3 regions of the Oerskovia sp. USHLN155 genome follow, and region 1 is predicted to be linked to each of the others. Evidence: predicted binding sites of a transcription regulator. Region 1 holds the regulator's gene; each other region holds the start of a gene.

Region 1 (5,908 bases):
GTGCGCGTCGACCTTGGCGGTCTCCCGCTTCGCGAGCCCACCACGGACGTAGGAGCCGAGGAGGGGGTTGACGTTCTCGCACCCTGCGCTGCTCGCGCCCGTCAGGTGCTGCTGGAGGTAGGCCTGGCGCAGCCCCTCCCGGGCACGGTAGGCGAGCGCCGAGACGCCGTTGGCCGTGAGCCCGAGCAGAGGGGCGATCTGGGCCGGGTTCATCTCCTCGACCTCGGTGTACCAGAGCACGGCCTGCCAACGCTCCGGCAGCCCCTGGTAGGCCTTGGTCACGACGGACCGTTCGAAGCCCTGGAGCGTGGGGTCCTCGGTCGAGGCCATGGGCCCGAACGCGCTCTCGAACGTCTCGATGTCGTCGGTGGGCTGCGTGCGTCGGCCCGCGTTCGACAGGTCGTAGGACAGGCGCCGGACGACGGTGAAGAGGTAGGCACGGAACGTGACGTCGGGCCCGCCCCCCGACTGCAGGATGCCGAGGACCTTGGCAAAGGCCTCCGAGACCATGTCGTCGGCGTCGGACCCCGAGCGCACGTACTGGCGCGCGACCGTGCGTGCCGCCGCGGCGTGCCGCTCGTACAGCGCACCGAACGCCGCGTAGTCACCTCCGCGGACGGCGGTGATCAGCTCGGCATCGCTCGTCGGGGCGTCGTCCCTCGACGTGTCGACCTGCGTCATGCCCCTACCGCCTCTGACTCCGCCTCATCAGCAGGTGAGGCCCTCCCGTTCATCCTAGACGGGAAATTCGGTGGTGTTATCTACGTCTCACCGCGGATTCGCCCGTCTTGTCCGTCTGTCAGGATGACAGAACCGACGGAATGTGCTGCATGTCCGTCGGTGTGTCGAGTGGATGAAAGAGAAACCGGACGGCCGCTGTCGCGTCATGAGCACCGGCCTCGGACGTCTCATGAGTATGGACCTACGACCTGGCTACCCCGAGCCAGCCGTCGCCTCGCTGCTCGACGAGTGGCAGGCGGCCAGCACGAACAGCGTCTGGCTGCGGCCAGGCGACTGGTACCACCCTGCCGTGGAAGCGCTCGTCGAGGCGCTCACGGACGCCCGGTGCCCCGCCGCTGCGGCCGAGAGGCTCGGCGAGGCCCGCGGCCGTGACGGCATCAGCATCGGCGAGACGATCGACGACCTCTCGTGCTTGTTCGACCTGTGGGGCACGGCCCCCGACGTCACCGTGCTGCGGGCAGTCAGCACCGGGTGGGCCGTCGGCAACGAGCTGCTTCCCGGCGCGCCGCCCACGACCGACCCTCGCTCGGGCCTCGTGACGGTGCCCTACCTCGTGCAGCGCCTCCAGGAGACCTACGGTCAGGCCGACCGCCTGGGCACCCCCGCGTCCGCGACGCACTGCCTCGTCCTGGTGGACGTCGCGATCGAACGCATCGACGGATGGCAGAAGGTCGCCCGCGCCGCGGCCATGGGCAAGGTCCTGACGGAGACGTTCGGCCTCGGGCACCCGGTCGCGACGCTCGGCGGCGGGATCTACGCCGCGCTCTGCGCCCGCACGGCCGACGTCGGTCCGGTACGTGCCGAGCTGCGGCACAGGATCGAGCGCACGGCGCTCACCTTCGGGGTGACCGCGATCCTGCGACGCCCGCCTCGCATCTGGGTCGAGCCCCTTCCCGCGCAGCACGCCGACGCCGCGCAGATGCTCCACGACCTGTCGCGCTGAGCCGCCCCCGCACACCACGACGCCCCGTCGTCCGGCGAGGGACGAGCGGGGCGTCGTGGGGAATCGCGCTGGGGGGGGAAGCGCGAGGGTCAGCGGGGGCTGTAGGTCAGGCAGTCCGCGTGGTCCGCGCCCTGGGGCCCGGCTCCGACGCGGATCGCCGAGGCGTTGCACTCGAGCGACTCGTTGTGGGCGCACTCCCCGCGCTGGCAGGCACCGACGTGGGCGATGACCTTGTCCAGCCCTCCCTTGGAGGTCAGGGGGATGAACGTGGCGCACTCGGCCTCGCTGCCGTGCGCGGCGATCGTCACGGCACCGGCGTGGCAGCCGTGCTCGTGGTTGTATCCGCAGCCGTCGATCGAACACTCGACGACCTGGGGCATCTCCATCAGGCTGCTCATGGGACTTCTCCTTGCTCGAAGGACAGGGGCGTTCAACCGTGCATTTCCTTCACGGTATTCCTTGAAACGGCCCCTGTATAGGAAGCAAGGCCTCACTCACTTCGGCGGAATTCCGCCGTTTTTACGTCACACGGACCGCACGTAAAGCCATTCTGCGAATGTCCTGGTGCGGTCCCTCGCGGCACCGTCCGAGGTCAGGAGCCTCGGCCCGGGCGCCACAGGACGAGGGCCCGCGTCTCGCTGGACTCGACGACCTGGCCGCCGCCACGGCCGGGCTCCGCGCCCCGGTCCGCCGTCGTCCGCCGGACGCGCCGGCCTCGCGGCACCATGACGACGTCGCCGCTCACCCCGGCCGCGAACACGCGCCCTCCTTCGAGCTGCGTCGCGAGGGCGTCGAGGCGGGCCTCGAGCCGACTCACCTGCTCCTCGAGCGCGAGGATGCGGCGGATGCCCGCGAGGTTGATGCCCTCCTCCTGGGAGAGCCGCTGGACCTCGAGGAGCTTGGCGACGTCCCGCTGGGAGTAGCGGCGGCCGCGCCCCATGGTGCGGCGCGGGGTCACGAGGCCCAGGCGGTCGTACTGGCGCAGGGTCTGCGGGTGCATCCCGGCGAGCGCCGCGGCCTGCGAGATGGCGAGCACGGGGGCGTCGTCGTACGCGTTGAACGGGATCTGGCTCCCCGTGGGAGCCTCGTTCCTGGCCATGCTGTCCTCCTCGCTGCTCCTCGTGCCTGGTCGGTCCGTTACTCGGCCGCGCGCCCGAACAGGTCGGAGCGAACGTCGCTCTCGCCGTCCGTCGCCGTGGCGAGGGCCTCGACGGCCTCCTTGGCAGCCTTCGAGAGCTTCTGCGGCACCACGACCTGGATCGTGACGAGCAGGTCGCCCGTCGCCTTGGCCGTCTTGACGCCCTTGCCCTTGACGCGCAGCGTGCGGCCCGACGGCGTGCCCGCGGGCACCTTGACCTTGACGGGCTTGCCGTCGAGCGTCGGGACCTCGATGGTCGCGCCGAGCGCGGCCTCCGCGAACGTCACGGGGACGGTCAGGCGCAGGTTGTGCTTCTCGTCGACCGAGAACACGGGGTGCGGCGTGACGTGGACCGTGATGACCAGGTCGCCGGGGGCACCGCCCGCGACGCCGGGGCGTCCCTTGCCGCGCAGCCGGATCTTCTGGCCGTCACGGACACCCGCCGGGATGCGGGCCGTGATGGTGCGGCCCTCGGTCGTGACGTTGACGGTCGAGCCCTCGACCGCGGGCCGGAACCCGAGGGTCGCCGACGACTGCACGTCGGCCCCCGGCTGCGGGCGCTGGTAGCCGGCGTTGGGGCGGAACCCGGTCTGGGCTCCCCCGCCGCCGAACATCGACCCGAGGATGTCCTCGAAGCCGCCGCCCCCGCCGGTCTGCGTGGAGTACCGCACGCGGCCTCCCCCGCCACCGCCGCCGCCGCCGCCGAACATGCCGCCGAAGATGTCCTCGAACCCTCCGGCCCCGCCGGCGGGTCCGCCGGCTCCTGCCGAGAAGCGGGCGCCCCCGCCGGCCATGGCACGGATCGCGTCGTACTGCTGGCGCTGCTCGGCGTCGGACAGGACCGCGTAGGCCTCGCCGATCTCCTTGAACTTCGCCTCGGCCTTCGCGTCACCCTGGTTCTGGTCGGGGTGATAGGTACGGGCCAGCTTGCGGTACGCCTTCTTGATCGCGGCGTCGTCGGCATCCTTGGGGACGCCCAGCGCGGCGTAGAAGTCCTTCTCGATCCAGTCCTGACCGGTCAAGGCGCCTCCTCTCATGGGTCTCACCGGCCCCGGGGCCGGTGGTGTTGCCTACATCGATAGTGGTCGTGCTCCCGGGGGCCCGACGGCGGAGGTCACCTTCGCGAGGAAGGTGCGCTCCGCCGTCGGGCATCCGGGGTCCGGTGGGTGCCGGGGCCCGCAGGACCTGGCTCCCACCTCCGTTTCTACTCCGGTCCGACGACCGAGACGCGCGCGGCGCGCACGATCTTCTCGCCGATCCGGTAGCCCGGCTCGATGACCATGTTGACCGTGGCCGACGTGGCCTCGGGGTCCACCTGGTGCATGAGCGCCTCGTGGACGGTCGGGTCGAACTCCTCGCCCACGACGCCGTACCGCTCGACGCCGAACTTCGCCAGGCTCGCGTCGAGCTTGTCGGAGATCGCGACGAACGGACCGTCGAGCTCGCCGTGCTGGCGCGCCCGGTCGATGTCGTCGAGGACCGGCAGGAGCGCGGCCAGGACGTCCTCGACGCCCTTGACCCGCGCCGCCTCCTGGTCGCGCAGCGACCGGTTGCGGTAGTTGGTGAAGCTGGCCCGCTCGCGCTGGAGGGCGTCGAGGTGGGCAGCTGCCTCGGACTGCGCAGCCAGCAGGGCTGGATCCACGGTGTCGTCGCCGTCAAATCCGGTGGGCTCGAAGTCGAGCCCGGCCAGCGGGTCCTGCTCGGCGTCGTTGCCCGCCGAGCCGGCGGCCCCCTCGGGGGCAGCCTCCTTGGGCCGCCCCTCCGGGGTCACCTTGCGCTTGTCGGTGAAGTGGAAGGGCTGGTCCTCGGAGCCGAGCTCCTCGGGGCCCTGCGCGTCGCTCGTCACTTCTTGTCGTCCTCGTCCACGATCTCGGCGTCGACGATGTCCTCGTCGGGAGCCGAGGTCGCACCGGCGGCCGCAGCGGCGTCCGCGTCAGCGGCGCCCTGGTCGCCCGCCGCCTGCTCACGCTCGGCCGACGCGTAGAGCGCCTCGCCGATCTTCTGGCTCGAGGCCAGGAGCTTCTCGTGGGCCGACTTCACGGCGTCCGCGTCCGTGCCCTCGAGGGCCGTCTTGACCGACGCGATGTCGGCCTCGACCTCGGTGACGACGTCGGCGGGGAGCTTCTCCTTGTTCTCCGCGACGAGCTTCTCGGTCGAGTACACGAAGGACTCGGCCTGGTTGCGGGTCTCCGCCTCCTCGCGACGCTTCTTGTCCTCGGCCGCGTGCTCCTCGGCCTCCTTGACCATGCGGTCGATGTCCTCCTTCGGCAGCGCGGAGCCGCCGGTGATGGTCATCTTCTGCTCCTTGCCGGTGCCGCGGTCCTTCGCGCCGACGTGGACGATGCCGTTCGCGTCGATGTCGAAGGTGACCTCGATCTGCGGCAGGCCGCGCGGGGCCGGGGCGATGCCCGTGAGCTCGAACGTGCCCAGCGGCTTGTTGTCGCGGGCGAACTCGCGCTCACCCTGGAAGACCTGGATCAGCACGGACGGCTGGTTGTCCTCGGCGGTCGAGAACACCTCGCTGCGCTTGGTCGGGATGGCCGTGTTGCGCTCGATGAGCTTGGTCATCACGCCACCCTTGGTCTCGATGCCCAGGGACAGCGGCGTGACGTCGATCAGGAGGACGTCCTTGCGCTCGCCCTTGATGACACCGGCCTGCAGCGCGGCGCCGACGGCAACGACCTCGTCCGGGTTGACGCTCTTGTTGGGCTCCTTGCCGCCCGTGAGCTCCTTGACGACCTCGGTCACGGCGGGCATGCGGGTGGAACCACCCACGAGCACGATGTGGTCGATGTCGCTGACGGAGATGCCGGCGTCGCGGATGACCGCGTGGAACGGCGCCTTGGTCCGATCGATGAGGTCCTGCGTCATCTGCTGGAACTGGGCGCGCGTGAGCTTCTCGTCCAGGTGGATGGGGCCGTTCTCGCTCATCGAGAGGTACTGCATGGAGATGTTGGTGCTCGTCGCGGACGAGAGCTCCTTCTTCGCCTGCTCGGCGGCCTCACGCAGACGCTGGAGCGCGATCTTGTCCTTGGACAGGTCGACGCCCGAGCTGTTCTTCACCTGCTGGATGAGGTGCTCGACGA
Region 2 (5,908 bases), on a different contig from region 1:
TCGCGGCCGAGCGTGGCGTACCGGTCGTGCACGTCCCTGTCGACGAGGGCGAGATGGGCGCGACGATCAAGCGGGCCGCGGCGTGGCGCTCGACCGCGCTGGGACTACGGGACCGCTTCACGCGAGACACCGGCCCGACGGCGTAGCCCGGCCCGGGCGGCGACCGCGCCGCCCTGCCCGGCCCCCGCGCGCGGTCTACGCTCCGAGAGGGGCACGGCGACGGCACGACACGAGGCGGGACGGCACATGGCACGCAGGACGATCGTCATCACCGGAGCGAGCGACGGGATCGGGGCGGCGGCGGCCCGGGCGCTCGCCGAGGACGGGCACGAGGTCGTGGTGGTGGGGCGCTCGCCCGAGAAGACCTCGGCGGTCGCGCGCGAGCTGGGCGCCGACTTCTTCGTGGCCGACTTCGCGCGGCTCGCCGAGGTGCGGTCGCTCGCCGCGCAGCTGCGCGACCGCTACGAGCGGATCGACGTCCTCGCGAACAACGCGGGCGGCATCATGGCCGATCGACAGGTCTCCGAGGACGGCCACGAGCTGACGTTCCAGGTCAACCACCTCGCACCGTTCCTCCTCACGACGCTGCTGCTCGACCGGTTGGAGGAGAGCCACGCGAGCGTCGTCAGCACGAGCAGCGCCGCGCACCGGCTGTTCAGCGACTTCCACGTCGACGACCTCGAGTCCGAGCGGTCGTACGCACCCAACACCGCGTACGGCAACGCGAAGCTCGCCGTGAACCTGTTCACGCGCGAGCTCGACCGTCGGTACCGCGCGGCTGGGATCTCAGCCGCGGCGTTCCACCCGGGCGTGGTCGCGACCAACTTCGCCGCGACCTCGACGAGCAGCATGCGCGTCATGTACCAGACGGTGCTGAGCCGCTTCCTCACGTCGTCGGCCAAGGGCGCCGACACGCTCGTGTGGCTCGCGACGACGACCCCGGGCGTCGACTGGCAGCCGGGGAGCTACTACGTCAAGCGCAAGGTCGCGACGACCCACCCGCTCGTGAGCGACCCACGGCTCGCGGCCGACCTGTGGGAACGGAGTGTGGAGATGGTCGCCGCTGACGGCGCCCCGGGGGCGGCGGCCTGAGGGCTGCGTCGTGAAGGTCCCGGCCCCGGCCCCCGACGGTCCCCGGACAGCACGACGGGCCCGGTGCTCTCGCACCGGGCCCGTCGACTCACCGCACCGCAGGCCGAAGGGGGGTGACCGGCGGCGGGGAGGTCTGGAAGACCGTCATGACGCGGAGGTCGTGACCTCGATGCGCTGCGGCGTCGTGCCGGCGTAGACGCCGGAGACGGTGACGGTCAGGACGCCTGCGTCGTACCGGGCGCTGATGGCGCTCGCGTCGGCGGGCTTGGGCAGGGTCACGACGCGGTGGAACGCGCCGTAGCGGACCTCGCGGACGCGACGGCCCTCGGCCTCCTCGGCCCGCTCGTCCTTGCGCTCGCCGCGCACGACGAGCTTGCGGCCCTCGACCTCGACCGTGACGTCCTGGGCCGGGTCGATGCCCGGCAGGTCGAAGCGGGCGACCAGGTCGTCGCCGTCCTGGAAGACGTCGGCGTGGGCCGGGACGCCTGCCACGGGGCGGGCGGTGAGCAGGTCGCGGAGGACGCGGTCGAACGCGGGGGCGGTGGTCAGGGTGGTGGTCATGGTGACTCCTTCGGTCGGTGCGGAACCTCTGACCGATACAACTTGAGTCGCCTCCGCTCAATTCCAGATCGGCGTTCGCCCTGGATGAACGACCGCGCCCCCGGGAGGGCGCGCCGACCGGGGCCCCTCGCGGGGGGAGCTACTCGCAGCCCACCCCGTCGCCGTCGCGGTCCAGCTTCTTGCTGTAACCGGGCTCCCCGAGCCGGATCGGCGCCTTGCCGGCCGCCCGGACCGCGTCGCAGTTCGCGTACGACACTGCACCGCCACCGGTCCCCCCGGCGATCCCGGCGGGCGCGTCCGGCGTGGGCTCCTTCGGCGTGCTCGACGACGCACCCGAGCGACCCGTGGCCGCGCTCCGCGCCTGGAGGTCTGCCTCGGCCGCAGTGACCGCTCCCTCGCGTCCTTCGACCGCGGTCAGCCGGGCCTGGAGGTCCACCTCGGCCGTCACGGTGGCCGACTCGCGGGTCACGAGCTCGGCCTCCTTCGCGACCACGGCCTCCTCTCGAGCCGTGATGTCGGTCTGAGCGGCGCCCAGCTCGTCCTGGGCGGTCGTGAGTGCCGCGCGGTCCTCGTCCAGGGAGGTGCGAGCCTCCGTGGCCTCGCCCAGGGTGGCCTCGGCGGCGGCGAGCCGCGAGCCCGAGGTCCCCGCGCCCATCAGCAGCCCGACGATCAGGAAGGCGAGGCACAGGAAAGCGACGAGAACGATGCGCCGCGTGCGGCCGTCGTGGCGGCCGGGGGCGAACGCTCCGCCACCGGCGAGGCTCGCGACCGGCAGCGCCATGGTCTGCTCGGTCGGCTCGGTCGTTGCGGGTTCCTCGACCCAGAGCGGCCAGTCGGCGGGTTTCGCCGGCCAGCGAGGGTCGGGTGTCCAGCTCGGGTCGGGGGTCCAGCCCTCGGGCGGGGTGGGCCAGCCCGGGGGCGGGTTGAAGCGAACGGTCATGGGATCGGCTCCTCGTCGAGCGGGCACACGCGCGGCGGTGCCGGTGTCGACCGCTGGTCGGTCGACACCCGGAGGCTAGGGGAGAAGAGTCCTCGTGTCAGGATCGTGGAGGGGGTGAAATCCCCCGATGCGGACCATGGCCCGTCAGGCCCCTGGCACTCCCAGCACTGCGACGAGGAAGTCGCCGTCCTCGGCGAACGGCCGCAGGTCCCACGTCGAGAGCTTGAGCTGGACCTCGAGCCCGGCCTCGGCGGCGTCGGCGAAGAACGCGTCGAACGCGTACCCGCGCCCCGCTCCGAACCCGACGACGGCCCGACCGCCCGGCGCCAGGTGGGCACGGAAGCGGCGCAGGACCTCGACCTCGGTGCCCGGCGCGAGGAAGGTGACGACGTTCCCGGCGCACACGATCACGTCGAACGGCTCGGCGACGCCCGCCGCGGGCAGGTCGAGCTCAGCGATGTCCCCGACGAGCCACGTCGAACCGGGGTGGTCCGTCTCGGCGGCCTCGATGAGCACGGGGTCGACGTCGACCCCCACCACGACGTGCCCGCGCGCCGCGAGCTCGGCGCCGACGCGCCCCGGTCCGCTGCCGGCGTCGAGGATGCGGGCGCCGCGGGGAACCATCGCGTCGACCAGCCGGGCCTCGCCCGCGAGGTCGGCGCCCTGGGCTGCCATGGCGCGGAACCGCTCGACGTACCAGGTCGAGTGGGACGGGTTCACGGCGGTCTTCTGCTCCCAGCGGGTGGGGTTGGCCTTGCTCACCGGTTGCTCCTCGGGGTCGGGCGGAGGCGTTCAGGGTCGAGTGTCGTGTCGTGCGGCGACCGGCACGAGAGCCGACCGTCGCACCTTCGACCGTACCCCCACCGGGTACCACCCCTGGAGCCGTCCAGGGCAGACGCGACCCGGTCTCACCGACCGGACCACCCCACCTGCCGACCAGGGACCAGCCTGCGGTCGAGAACGGGATCGAGGTCGGCATCGGCGTCAGGACGACCTCAACCCCGTTCTCGGCACCCCGGGTAGCGGCCTAGCGGCCGAACACCTCCAGGACCGGCGTCTCGCCGTCGACGAAACGGACGAACTGCCCCACGGTCGACGGCGAGCGCAGGGCCTGCGCGACGACGAGGGCGACGTTGCCACGCGAGGTCTTCCCCTCGTGCGCGTCGACCGTGATCGTGCCGGTCGCCTCGTCGTTCGTCAGCGTGCCGGGACCCAGGATCGTCCAGTCGAGGTCGGTCCCCCGCAGGTGGTCGTCGGCCGCGAGCTTGGCGTCGGCGTACGGGAAGAAGCTGTCGTCCTTCGCGATGCCGTGGTCCGGCACCGAGCCGATCCACGACACCATGACGTAGCGCGAGACGCCCGCGGCCGCGGCCGCGTCGATCGAACGGATCGCGGCGTCGCGGTCGACGGCGTAGGTCCGGTCGGGGTCCCCGCCGCCGGCCCCGGCGGACCACACCACGGCGTCGTGCCCGCGCAGGGCCTCGGTGATCTCCTCGGTCGTCGCGTTCTCGACGTCGAGCAGCAGCGGCGTGCCGCCGAGCTCCTCGACGAGCGGGAGCTGCGACTCGTGCCGCACGATCCCGCTGACCTCGATCTTGTGGTCGGCGAGGATGGGGACGACCAGGCGGCCCACCTTGCCGTGGGCTCCGATCAGGGCGACGTTCATGGTTCTCCTCGGGGTGTCGGTGACGGTGCTCCCTCCACCGTGCACCGCGCGGGCGCTCCCCGCTCGCCGGGGAGGGGCCGGGCTACTCCTCGACCACGGCCACGGTCACCTCGATGTTGCCGCGTGTCGCGTTCGAGTAGGGGCACACCTGGTGCGCCTGCTCGACGAGCTCCTGGGCCACGTCACGCTCGACGCCGGGCAGGCTGGCCTCGAGGTGGACGGCGAGGGTGTAGCCACCGCCCTCGAGCGGGCCGATCGAGACGCTCGCGCCGATGGCCGAGTCGGCGACCGCGATCTTGCGCTGTCGCGCGACGCCCAGCAGGGCGGAGTGGAAGCAGGCTGCGTAGCCCGCGGCGAAGAGCTGCTCGGGGTTGGAGCCGTCGCCGCTGCCTCCCATCTCCTTGGGAACGGCCACGTCGAGGTCGACCCGACCGTCGGTCGACCGGACGTGACCGTTGCGGCCCTCTCCGGTGGCGAGTGCTTCCGCGGTGTAGAGAACCTTCATCGTGCTACCTCCAGGGTGGGGCGGTCGGGCGAACCCTTCGAACGTATGTCGCTCGGGGCAACAGAGCGCGGTCGGTTCGCGCAGAGCGCAGCGGGCTCGCTCCTCGCCCCCCGGGTGCGGGTACCGTGGAACGGCCGCCATCTCGGCAACCCCCCTCGAGCACGGACAGACCGCACCCCCATGAGCAACGCACCTACGCCGTCGGGCACACCTGACAGCGCTTCCCCCGCCCTGCCCGACGACGCCGCGCACCCCGCAGCGCCCGGCACCACCGAGCAGCTCTCCCACGGCCTGCGCACCCGGCACCTGACGATGATGGGCCTGGGGTCCGCGATCGGGGCCGGCCTGTTCCTCGGCAGCGGCGTCGGGATCGCGACCGCGGGACCCGCCGTCCTGGTCTCGTACGCCGTCGCGGGCCTGCTCGTCATCCTCGTCATGCGGATGCTCGCCGAGATGGCGTCGGCCGTGCCGTCGAGCGGTTCCTTCTCGGTGTACGCCGAGACCGCGCTGGGCCGCTGGGCCGGTTTCACGATGGGCTGGCTCTACTGGTTCACGCTCATCATGGTGCTCGGCGCCGAGATCACGGGCGCCTCGCAGATCGTGTCCGGATGGGTCCCGGGCGTGCCGCAGTGGGTCGTCGCGCTCGTGTTCGTGGCGGCGTTCGCGGTCGTGAACCTGTGGGGCGTCAAGCACTTCGGCGAGTTCGAGTTCTGGTTCGCGTTCATCAAGGTCGCCGCGATCGTGGCGTTCCTCGCGATCGGCGTGCTGCTCGTCCTGGGCTGGCTGCCCGGCACCGACCCCGTGGGGACGACCAACATCTTCGGCGACCCGGCCTCGCTCGCGGGTTTCGCCCCTCACGGCCTGCCGGGTATCGCGGCGGGGCTGCTCGTCGTGGTCTTCGCGTTCGGCGGGATCGAGATCGTGACGATCGCCGCAGCCGAGGCCCGCGAGCCGCAGAAGGCCATCGTGACCGCGACCCGCTCGATCGTGTGGCGCATCCTCTTCTTCTACGTGGGCGCGGTCGCGATCATGGCGCTCGTCCTGCCGTGGGACGCCCCCGAGCTGCTGAGCGGCCCGTTCGTCGCGGTGCTCGACCTCGCGGGGCTGCCCGGCGCGGCCCGCCTCATGGAGGCCGTCGTGGTCG
Region 3 (5,908 bases), on a different contig from region 1:
GGCCGCCTTGCTTCCTCGCATGAACGCACCCCCGTCGTGACCGTGTGTGGCCTGAGACTACACAGCACGACCGGTGTGACTCGCACTGGCGCAGCCGACCGCACGGCCGACCGCCGAGGGTGACGAACACGCCCGCCGAGGGCGACCGGCCCCCGCGCGCCCCGGCAGGTCCGGTGATAGACCCGCTACATGACCTCGTCGCCCCGTGCACAGCCCCCCACGCAGCCTGTGGCCGACAGCCCGCGCGTCGTGAAGACCGATGAGCATGCCGAGAGCGCGCTCACGGTGGTCGTCGCGTTCGGTGCGAACCTTCTCATCGCGGTCGCGAAGTCGGCCGCGGCGGTGCTCACGGGCTCGGCGTCGATGGTCGCCGAGGCCGTGCACTCGTGGGCGGACACGGGCAACGAGGTGTTCCTCCTGCTCGCGAACAAGCGGTCACGCAAGCCCGCTGACCACGACCATCCCCTGGGGTTCGGGCGCGAGGCGTACGTGTGGTCGATGTTCGCGGCGCTCGGGCTGTTCGCGGTGGGGGCGGGGGTCTCGATCACGCACGGCATCCAGGAGCTCGTCCATCCTGAGCCCGCGGACGACTTCGGGATCGCGTACGCGGTGCTCGGCGTCGCGTTCGTCCTCGAGGGGGTCTCGTTCCTCCAGGCGAACCGGCAGGCGCGCAAGGAGGCGAAGAAGGCCGAGCGCGACCTGCTCCAGCACGTCCTGGTCACGTCCGACCCGACGCTGCGGGCCGTGTTCGCCGAGGACGCCGCAGCACTCATGGGCCTCGTCGTGGCGTTCGTCGGCATCCTCCTGCACCAGGTCACGGGTTCGCCCGTGCCCGACGCGATCGGCTCGATCGTCGTCGGCCTGATCCTCGGGGTCATCTCGTGGATCCTCATCGACCGCAACCGGCGCTTCCTCGTGGGTGAGCCCGCGGGGGTCGCGACGCGCGACGCCGTGCTCCGCGAGCTGCTCGCCGACCCCGAGGTCGACCGGGTCACGTACCTGCGCCTCGAGTTCGTCGGGCCGCGGTCGCTGTACCTCGTCGCGAGCGTCGACCTCGTGGGGGACGACGACGAGCACGTGGTCGCCGAGCGCATCGACGCGCTCGAGCGGCGGGCGACCGCGGCGGCCGTCATCGCGGGAGCCGTCATCTCGGTGTCCCCGGCGAGCGAGCCGTCCCTGGTGCCGTCGGTCTCGTCGGGTCCGGCGGCTCCGTAGGGCGGCGCGCCGCAGCGCGTCGCCCTACGGCACCGGGCCGGTCAGCCCGGCAGCCGCTCGTCGAGCCACGCGAAGACCTCGTCGAGGAACGCCGTCCGCGCCGGCTCGGGGGACAGCACGAGGTCGTGCGCGCCGCCCTCGATCTCGACGAGCGTCACGTCGTCGCCCAGCCCGGGTGCTCGGTCCTTGATGTGCTGGACGTCGAGCACGCTGTCGGTCGTCACGACCTCGGGGTGCCAGCCCTTGTGCGGCCCAGAGCGCGTCGAGGTCAGGACGAGCACGGGGCACTGGACGTGCAGCCCGCGCGCGACCTGCGCGTGCCCGCGCCGGATCTCGCGCAGCCAGCCCGCCCGGACGGGGAAGCCCTCGTGCGGCTTCCAGCCGAGCTCGTAGGTCCATTCGCCGCCGGTCCCGGTGTGCAGGGCCTGCCCGTAGGCGTCGTCGAGCGACCCGACGACCAGCCGGGGGGCGAAGCGCCCGACGACGTCGATCACCCGGGTGGAGATCACGCGGTCGAACCAGGACGAGTTGAGGTCGAACCAGGGGCTGTTGAGGACGAGCGCAGCCACCTTGCCGGGGCGCGCGTTGGCCCACAGGCTCGTGACGAGGCCACCTGTCGAGTGCCCGACGACCACGAGCTCGTCGTGCCCCTCGGCCCGGATCACGGCGGCCGCCGCGTCGAGGTCCTGGGCGTAGAGGCTCAGGTCGTCGACCATGTTGGGGTCCTTGCCGGCCTCGGTCCAGTGCGCGAGCGACCGCCCGTACCCGCGCAGGTCGATCGCGTAGAACGCGTAGCCGTGCTCCTCGAAGGCGTCGCCGAGGTGGGTCTGGAAGAAGTAGTCGACGAACCCGTGGACGTACAGCACGGCCCGACGGCGCCGCTCACCCCCCGGGGTCGTCGCACGGTCGGGCACGGGGCTCGTCGCCCTGCGGACGAGCGTCGCGGTGTCGCCCCCCGGGAGGTCGAGCGTGCGGGCGACCCAGTCGGGTCCGAGGACGTCCTGCTGCCAGCCGTGCGTCATGGTGCTGCCCTTCGCGCGCGGACTCGGGCGGTGCCGCGGTGCCGCCATTGTCCACCGCGGCGACGCACCTGTCAGAGCGAGCGTGCTCCCTGGGCCGCGCTCGCTCCGACAGGACCTGCCGTGGTCCTCACGCGGGCGGGGTGAGACCCGTCGGGGGGACCGGGGGAGCAGGGGGCGTCGTGGGCGGGACGGCCCGAGGGGTCTCGCGCAGGCGGGTCGACTCGTCCATCTCGGAGTCGTCGACCTGCTCGGCACCGGGGTCGGTGACCTGCGCGGTCCACGTCTGGGCGGGCGCTGCGGGCGCGACGGGCGCCGCGGGCGCGACGGGTGCTGGAGCGTAGGGCGCGGCCGCACCGCTGGGAGCCACCGGAGTCACCGGAGGCGCGGGCGGGGGGCTCGGCGGGGCGTACTGGTGCGTGGGCGGCTGAGGAGGAGCCGGCGGCTGCGCGGGGTAGGGCTGGTGCGGGGGCTGCTGCCCGCCAGGGACGCCGTACGGCTGGGCGGGCGGGGCGACCTGTCCCGGGTATGCACCCTGCCCCGGGTGCCCAGGCTGCCTCGGGTAACCGGCGACCGGAGCGCCGTACCCGTAGGGCTGCGGCGCGGGCACCTTCTTGGGACGCAGCAGCAGCCACGCGACGACGCCGATCACGACGAGACCGACCAGCACGACGCCGAGGACGAGGAGGAGCACGACGTCCATCAGAGACCCCCGTCGAGACGGGCGGCTGGTGCCGTGGTGCGGTCGGAGTGGTCCGGTGCGATGGTGGCGAGAGGTTCGAGCCGTCGTGTCTTCACGCCCACAGCATCCCGTGGATCGGTGCCGGTGAGAAGGGGAGGCCACCGGTCGGTCCTCGCCCTGACGCCTCATCGCCGACATGACGGACAGAGTTGAGTGGAATAGGCTCAAGTCAGGTCCTGTTGTTCCAGGTAGACCCAGACCCTGAAGTATCCGGAGACCCCATGGACACCAAGTTCACCACCATGTCCCAGCAGGCCATCGGCGAGGCCATCCAGACCGCCTCGGCCGCCGGCAACCCCCAGCTCGAACCCGTCCACCTCCTCGCCGCGCTGCTCACGCAGGAGGGCGGCGTCGCCGTCGGGCTGCTCGACGCCGTGGGCGCGAACGCCCAGGCCATCGGCCAGAAGGTGCGCGCCGCGCTCGTCGCGCTGCCCACCGCGAGCGGCTCGGCCGTCGCCCAGCCCACCGCGTCCCGTGGCACGTCGGCCGCGCTCGACCTGGCCTCGAAGGAGGCCCAGGGCATGGGGGACGAGTACGTCTCGACCGAGCACCTGCTCATCGGCATCGCTGCGGGCTCCTCGCCCGCTGCGCAGATCCTCGGCGACGCCGGGGCGAGCGCCGACGCGCTGCGCTCGGCGCTGCCCGCGGTCCGTGGCTCGGGCCGCGTGACGAGCCCCAACCCCGAGGGCACGTACAAGGCGCTCGAGCAGTACGGCCAGGACCTCACGGCGGCCGCGGCCGAGGGCAAGCTCGACCCCGTGATCGGGCGCGACTCGGAGATCCGCCGCGTCGTGCAGGTCCTGTCGCGGCGCACCAAGAACAACCCCGTCCTGATCGGTGAGCCCGGCGTCGGCAAGACGGCCGTGGTCGAGGGCCTGGCCCAGCGCATCGTCGCGGGCGACGTCCCCGACTCCCTCAAGGGCAAGAAGCTCATCTCGCTCGACCTCGCGGCCATGGTCGCGGGCGCCAAGTACCGCGGCGAGTTCGAGGAGCGCCTCAAGGCGGTCCTGGAGGAGATCAAGTCCTCCGACGGCGAGGTCGTGACCTTCATCGACGAGCTTCACACCGTCGTCGGCGCGGGTGCGGGCGGCGAGGGCGCCATGGACGCGGGCAACATGCTCAAGCCCATGCTCGCCCGCGGCGAGCTGCGCCTGGTCGGCGCGACGACCCTCGACGAGTACCGCGAGCACATCGAGAAGGACCCCGCCCTGGAACGCCGTTTCCAGCAGGTCTTCGTGGGCGAGCCCTCGGTCGAGGACACCGTCGCGATCCTGCGCGGGCTCAAGGAGCGCTACGAGGCGCACCACAAGGTGACGATCGCCGACTCGGCGCTCGTGGCCGCCGCCGCCCTGTCCGACCGCTACATCACGGGCCGCCAGCTCCCCGACAAGGCGATCGACCTGGTCGACGAGGCCGCGTCGCGCCTGCGCATGGAGCTCGACTCCTCGCCCATCGAGATCGACGAGCTCCAGCGTGCCGTCACGCGCCTGGAGATGGAGGAGGTCGTGCTCTCGGAGTCCGACGACCCCGCCTCGCGCGAGCGCCTCGAGAAGCTGCGCGCCGACCTCGCCGACCGGCGCGAGGAGCTGTCCGCGCTGACCGCGCGCTGGGACGCCGAGAAGGCGGGCCACAACCGTGTCGGTGACCTGCGCGCCAAGCTCGACGAGCTGCGCGTCCAGGTCGAGCGGGCCATCCGCGAGGGCGACCTCGAGACCGCGGGCCGCATCCAGTACGGCGAGATCCCGCAGCTCCAGGAGCAGCTCCAGGCCGCCGAGCAGGAGGAGGCGTCGATCGACAGCGACGAGTCCGCCACGGCCCCGCAGGCCCCGATGATCGCCGACAAGGTCGGCGCGGACGAGATCGCCGAGGTCGTGTCAGCGTGGACCGGCATCCCCGCGGGCCGCATGCTCCAGGGCGAGTCGGAGAAGCTCCTCCACATGGAGGACGTGATCGGCAAGCGTCTGATCGGGCAGAAGGCCGCCGTCGCTGCGGTGTCGGACGCCGTACGACGTTCTCGTGCGGGCGTCGCCGACCCCGACCGCCCCACGGGCTCGTTCCTGTTCCTCGGCCCCACGGGCGTCGGCAAGACCGAGCTCGCGAAGGCGCTCGCGGACTTCCTGTTCGACGACGAGCGTGCCATGGTGCGCATCGACATGTCGGAGTACGGCGAGAAGCACAGCGTCGCGCGCCTGGTCGGTGCCCCTCCGGGGTACGTCGGGTACGAGGAGGGCGGCCAGCTCACCGAGGCCGTCCGGCGCAGGCCGTACTCGGTCGTGCTGCTCGACGAGGTCGAGAAGGCGCACCCCGAGGTCTTCGACATCCTGCTGCAGGTGCTCGACGACGGGCGCCTGACCGACGGCCAGGGCCGCACGGTCGACTTCCGCAACGTCATCCTGGTGCTGACGTCGAACCTGCGTTCGCAGTTCCTCGTGGACCCCATGCTCGACGACGCGGCAAAGCGCGAGGCCGTCATGTCGGCGGTCCGGTCGAACTTCAAGCCGGAGTTCATCAACCGGCTCGACGACGTCGTGATCTTCGACCCGCTGAACCTCGACGAGCTGGGGCGGATCGTGGACATCGCGGTCGACCGGCTCGGCGAGCGCCTCGCGGACCGTCGCCTCACGCTCGAGGTCACCCCGGCCGCGCGCGAGTGGCTCGCGCTCGAGGGCTTCGACCCGGCGTACGGTGCGCGCCCGCTGCGCCGCCTGGTGCAGCGCGAGATCGGCGACCGCCTGGCGCGCAAGCTCCTGGCGGGCGAGGTCGCGGACGGCGACACGATCGTCGTCGACCGGTCGCTCACCGAGGGCGAGGGGCTGGAGCTGACCGTCCAGCGGTGACGCTGTTCGCGGCGCGTGTCGTCGTCGGGCGGGAGCTTCCTCCTGCCCGACGGCGCCGCTCACCTCGCGGTGGAGGGCCCGGTCCTACCGAGCGT

Evidence for each region. The regulator HspR, encoded in region 1, represses chaperone genes until heat shock. The targets are predictions, from matches to a motif close to AAGTTGAGTCNNNNNGACTCAACTT.
Region 2: a site for HspR is predicted at 1,693-1,717, ahead of WFH32_RS14105 (Hsp20/alpha crystallin family protein). Genes of this name have one in related genera too.
Region 3: a site for HspR is predicted at 3,123-3,147, ahead of clpB (ATP-dependent chaperone ClpB). Genes of this name have one in related genera too.

The regions. Positions count from the first base shown of each region.
Region 1 is NZ_JBBCXG010000005.1:340,637-346,544, reverse strand. Features, by position in the region: gene WFH32_RS09515 (sigma-70 family RNA polymerase sigma factor) at 1-681, opposite strand, end outside; gene WFH32_RS09510 (hypothetical protein) at 917-1,684, shown strand; gene WFH32_RS09505 (DUF1540 domain-containing protein) at 1,774-2,082, opposite strand; gene WFH32_RS09500 (heat shock protein transcriptional repressor HspR) at 2,277-2,783, opposite strand; gene WFH32_RS09495 (DnaJ C-terminal domain-containing protein) at 2,822-3,844, opposite strand; gene grpE (nucleotide exchange factor GrpE) at 4,027-4,668, opposite strand; gene dnaK (molecular chaperone DnaK) at 4,665-5,908, opposite strand, start outside.
Region 2 is NZ_JBBCXG010000009.1:70,456-76,363, reverse strand. Features, by position in the region: gene WFH32_RS14115 (hypothetical protein) at 1-146, shown strand, start outside; gene WFH32_RS14110 (SDR family NAD(P)-dependent oxidoreductase) at 247-1,092, shown strand; gene WFH32_RS14105 (Hsp20/alpha crystallin family protein) at 1,237-1,653, opposite strand; gene WFH32_RS14100 (excalibur calcium-binding domain-containing protein) at 1,793-2,593, opposite strand; gene WFH32_RS14095 (class I SAM-dependent methyltransferase) at 2,738-3,355, opposite strand; gene WFH32_RS14090 (SDR family oxidoreductase) at 3,621-4,259, opposite strand; gene WFH32_RS14085 (organic hydroperoxide resistance protein) at 4,342-4,764, opposite strand; gene WFH32_RS14080 (amino acid permease) at 4,945-5,908, shown strand, end outside.
Region 3 is NZ_JBBCXG010000004.1:278,475-284,382, reverse strand. Features, by position in the region: gene WFH32_RS07590 (cation diffusion facilitator family transporter) at 250-1,215, shown strand; gene WFH32_RS07585 (alpha/beta hydrolase) at 1,257-2,237, opposite strand; gene WFH32_RS07580 (hypothetical protein) at 2,365-2,937, opposite strand; gene clpB (ATP-dependent chaperone ClpB) at 3,198-5,813, shown strand.